Regions from separate parts of the Blautia sp. OM07-19 genome, predicted to be linked through region 1. Evidence: riboswitches for the same ligand, from Rfam matches in the RefSeq annotation. Region 1 holds a riboswitch; the other holds the start of a gene.
What was found. Region 1 has a riboswitch for cobalamin ahead of DXC01_RS11835 (hypothetical protein). Riboswitches for the same ligand answer to the same signal wherever they lie in the genome.
Positions count from the first base shown of each region.

Region 2: linked by a shared signal. The riboswitch ahead of DXC01_RS18945 (ABC transporter substrate-binding protein) and the one ahead of DXC01_RS11835 (hypothetical protein) in region 1 are both predicted to bind cobalamin.

Region 1 is NZ_QULA01000016.1:35,810-38,017, reverse strand. It holds gene DXC01_RS11835 (hypothetical protein) at 1-1,175, opposite strand, end outside; cobalamin riboswitch at 1,360-1,545, opposite strand; gene DXC01_RS11830 (Ig-like domain-containing protein) at 1,775-2,208, shown strand, end outside.
Region 2 is NZ_QULA01000053.1:1,373-3,580, forward strand. It holds gene DXC01_RS18940 (hypothetical protein) at 1-471, shown strand, start outside; cobalamin riboswitch at 547-746, shown strand; gene DXC01_RS18945 (ABC transporter substrate-binding protein) at 943-2,208, shown strand, end outside.

The DNA.
Region 1 (2,208 bases):
CCATCCTTCGGAATATCACTGGATGGTGCAGAAGTCGGCTTCGGTGTGGCTGTCGGCTGTGGTGTGACTGTCGGAGTGGCATCCGGTGTGTCTGCACCGCTCTTTGTGATATGGATAACGTATTCAATATCATGCGGCTCTGTCATGGCGATCGTCGTTCCGGTGATCGTCATATCTGTATTTAAAGTCACCGGAATCTCAAAGTAAGAACCGCCTTCGTTACTTGCAGGCTGATATTCTTTGCCGTCCACAACCAGTTTCGTAAAACTGCTGCTGCTGAATTTGATCGTTGCATAGGTCTGACCGTCTTTTACAGTAATCCCTTCACAGGTGATCTTTGTTTTTCCTGTACCGCCGCTGAATGAGAAATCATCTGCTTTATACGTACCATCTGCCATGGAAACGGCATCTGCTTCTGTCTCAGCAATACTGTCTTCTGTCGTATTGTCTTTTTCCAGACTTTCAATACGATAGTCCTCGGCTGCTGTAGTCTGCTCTGCACCAGTCTCTTCCAGTGCTCCGATCTGCCAGAGAGAATCAGAATCGCTGTCTGAACTGTCTGAGCTCTTTGAAATCATTCCTTCGCCGGAATTATCTGCAGAAGTATTTTCTTCTGCTGTCGGTACTGTTTCAGAAGGTTCTGCTGTATCCGTTGTTTCCTGTACAGGTGTTTCTGATACTTCAGACGGAAGCATAAAATACAGTTCTTCCTCTGTATACCAGCTGTCATCCTCTGTATTTCCCGGGACATAAGCCGCTTTTTCACCAAGGTACTTCGGGTCGATATAAAACAGATAATGATATCTGCCCGCTTCATCCAGAGAGCCCTCAATTACCGGTGTGCGGTCTTCGTCTGTTCTGTTTCCGATATATACTCTGTTATAAGTTGTATTGGCAGAGACAATCTCGATCAGAATGGAATCATCCTCTGCATACGCTTTTTTGTCTGTTATCTGAAGGAATTCTTCTCCTGATGATACATCGTCTGTGTTCTGCTCTGTTTCGCCCGCATCAGTTTCTTCTGTTTCCTGAGCTGTATTTTCATCAGATTCTCCTGATGAGTCTTCACTGCTTTCCTGCGCCGATGCATTTTCTGCTGATGCCATGACCGATGCCTGTGGTGCAGCTGTTATACTCAATGCAAGGAATGCAGCGAGAAATTTTTTCGAATGCATATGCCTCTCTCCTCTTATAAAACGCATTTCTGTAAGTATCTCATATAGGATTTTTCCTCTTACACTGCAAAAATATAAAGCCTACTCTCCGATCCAGATGAGTAGACTTCAGTCGCACAAATAAAACATCCTTCTTTGCATAACCGGATGTTTCGTTTCTGTGAAATTCTGCTTTCTTCGGAAGCTTTTCACTGATTCTCCAGCAGGTTTCCTGACTTGCAGAGTATTCTAAGATCACGCCTTCTCACACAACTTCACATGCAATGGCTTCTGCAATCCTCTCTTACGCTTACAGTGACCGGATCGTTCAGGATTCGCACCTGATTCCCTATTATCTGTCAGTGACAGCACTGGAGTTCCTATATTCTGCTTTATTATAGCAATATATGCATCCTAGTGCAATAGTCTGAGCCTGATTTGTACTGCCAAAAATGTGCCAATATGCACAGAAAAAGCAGTGTTTTTTTCTTGTTAGCATTTGTTATTTTTAACAAGAAGTGATATGATTAATAACAGAATGTAATTCGCGGGACATTCCAGTTGCACAGGGCATCCTTCATGATGCCTCAATTTTATTCAATAATAAGGAGATTATGAAAATGAAACAAAGAAGTAAAATTCTGACAGCATTGTTTCTCAGTGCATCACTGGCAGTTACTCCGGCAGCTTCAGTCTCAGTTCTTGCGGAGGATCTGGATTTTGCAGCAGTCGAAGAAATTGACGTAGTACCCGAAGAAGAAATTTCTGATTCAGAAGAAGTTTCCACTTCCACAGAGGATTCTGTTTTAGCGGCCGACATTACGACAGAGGATTCTGACCTGACAACTGATGAATTTACAGCAGATACATCTACCTTCAGTGCGGATGAAGCAGATGTATTTACATCTGGTGAGACATCTGAACAGGATGTCTCAGAAGCCAGAACTCATTCTATCAAAGTTTCTGTTATCAACAGTTCAGGGGTTGCTTCCGGCATGTACGCTATGGACAGTGCTGTTGTCACCAGACAGGACGATGGCACTTATCTGGTAAG
Region 2 (2,208 bases), on a different contig from region 1:
GCTGATTCGCTGAATACAGGAGATTATAATGTTATTCTGAGTGTAGTGAGCGCAAGTGATTTTATCAAGATAATTGATGCTTATGAAGAAGAGAACAGTACAGATGTATTGTTGGGTTCCATTGACTGTTTTACAGAAGATACATACGAAATGTTTAATAAAAAGGGATATAACGGCAAGGAAAGAATCGACTATCTTGTAGGAAAATACGGTGCTATCGTTGCACCATCATTTGTTGCCATGAAAAATGCTCTGGAAGGCTTTGCAGAAGATTACCGTGAAGATGGAAGTGCTTTCCGGCTGCAGCAGTCATTCTGGACAGCGGATTCAGTAGATGAGTTTAATAAGCAGTATGCGTTATCTATTGGAATGTATGATAATACATATAGTGTAGAGGACATGATGGAAGTTCTGAAATCCTATACACCGGAAACAAATTTTGAGAAATTCCGGAAATTTACGGAAAAATAGATAGAAAATAAGAGTCTAAAATAATTGACGTATACATGATGGTATGTTATGCTAGATGAGTATTCATACGGTCATTTAATGATTTTAGAGATAAGTTCAGACCAGCAGAAGCGTCCTGCTGGTCTGATTAAAAGGGAAACCGGTGTAAATCCGGTACGATCCCGTCACTGTGATAGTTGGTTTTCAGCTGAATGCCACTGGAAGATATTTTTCTGGGAAGGTGCTGAAAATGGGTAAGCTTAAGTCAGGAGACCTGCTTATTTCTGGTAAAAGAGATTCTTGCGGACGACGAGAAATCCTGCTTAAGAGTTACAACTTCATGTGTTGCATATATATGTTTGATTCTTTAATGGTAAGATTTCGTGACGGATGTGGGAGCATCTGTCTTTTTTTTCGTTCAAAATCACAGGAATGGACAGTATGAGAAGGAAGAAAAACAACGAAGAAACAAAAAAAGAAAGGAAGTAAAGGATGAAAAAAACAAAAAGAGAATTACTTGTGTTAGCAGCGGCAACAACAGTTGCATTATTAATGGGAGTTACTGTACAGGCGAAGGGTGATGAGAAGGTTTTAAACTTCGGATGTCAGATGTACACAGATGGATGTGTAAACAGTGCAAATGATGAAAACAGTGGATGGAATGCTATGAGATATGGTATTGCTGAAGCATTATTTAAATTCGATGACAATATGGAAGTTATCCCGTGGCTTGCTGAGAGTTATGAAGTAAATGACGAGCATACAGAATGGACGATCAAGCTGAAAGACGGAATTAAATTCTCTGACGGATGTGATTTAACTCCGACAAAGGTAAAAGAGTATTTTGATCACATGAAAGAGGTAGGACCTTCCGGATCTGCCAAACCGGAGAAATATCTGGAATTTGAAGCAGAAGTTACTGTAGATGATGATGCAAATACTATTAACATCAAAACAAGCAAACCATATGCAAACCTTGTAGGACAGCTCTGCCACCCAACTATGGGAATCACAGATGTAGAACATATTGAAAACTACGATAATGGAATTATTGGAACAGGTCCATACAAGATTGAAGAATTCAATGGTGTAGGTGTTGGTTATACATTAGCTGCAAATGAGTATTATCGTGAAGATGTTCCATACGATAAGATCAATCTGCTGTTCATGGGAGATAACTCCGCAAAAACAATGGCTCTCCAGAGTGGTCAGGTAGACTTGGTTGAGAATATCACAAATGTAGCAGATATTCAGGATTTCCAGGACAGTGATGACTTTACTGTTGATATTGCATCCGGTGTACGCTGCGGATTTGCATGGATGAACTTTGATGGTGTTCTTGGAAACAAAACACTTCGTCAGGCAATCCTGATGGCAATTGACTATGATACAATCTGTAATTCCAGAACAATCGGTGGACTTTATACACCAGGATTTTCCGTACTGCCATCTACTCTGAACTATGATTACGACAAACTTGAGAATCCATATACCTATGATCCGGAAAAAGCAAAACAGATTCTGGATGATGCAGGAATCGTTGACACAGATGGAGATGGAATCCGTGAACTGGATGGCCAGAATATCAACCTTAGATATATTTCTTATGAAAACCGTCTTCTGAATGACTTTGCAGATGCTCACGCACAGTATCTTGCAGAAATCGGCATCGGTGTTGTTCCTGAATACGGAAGCTCAGATGATCAGTGGAGTAAACTTGCAGCACTGGATTATGACTTTAATAACAATAACTGGATC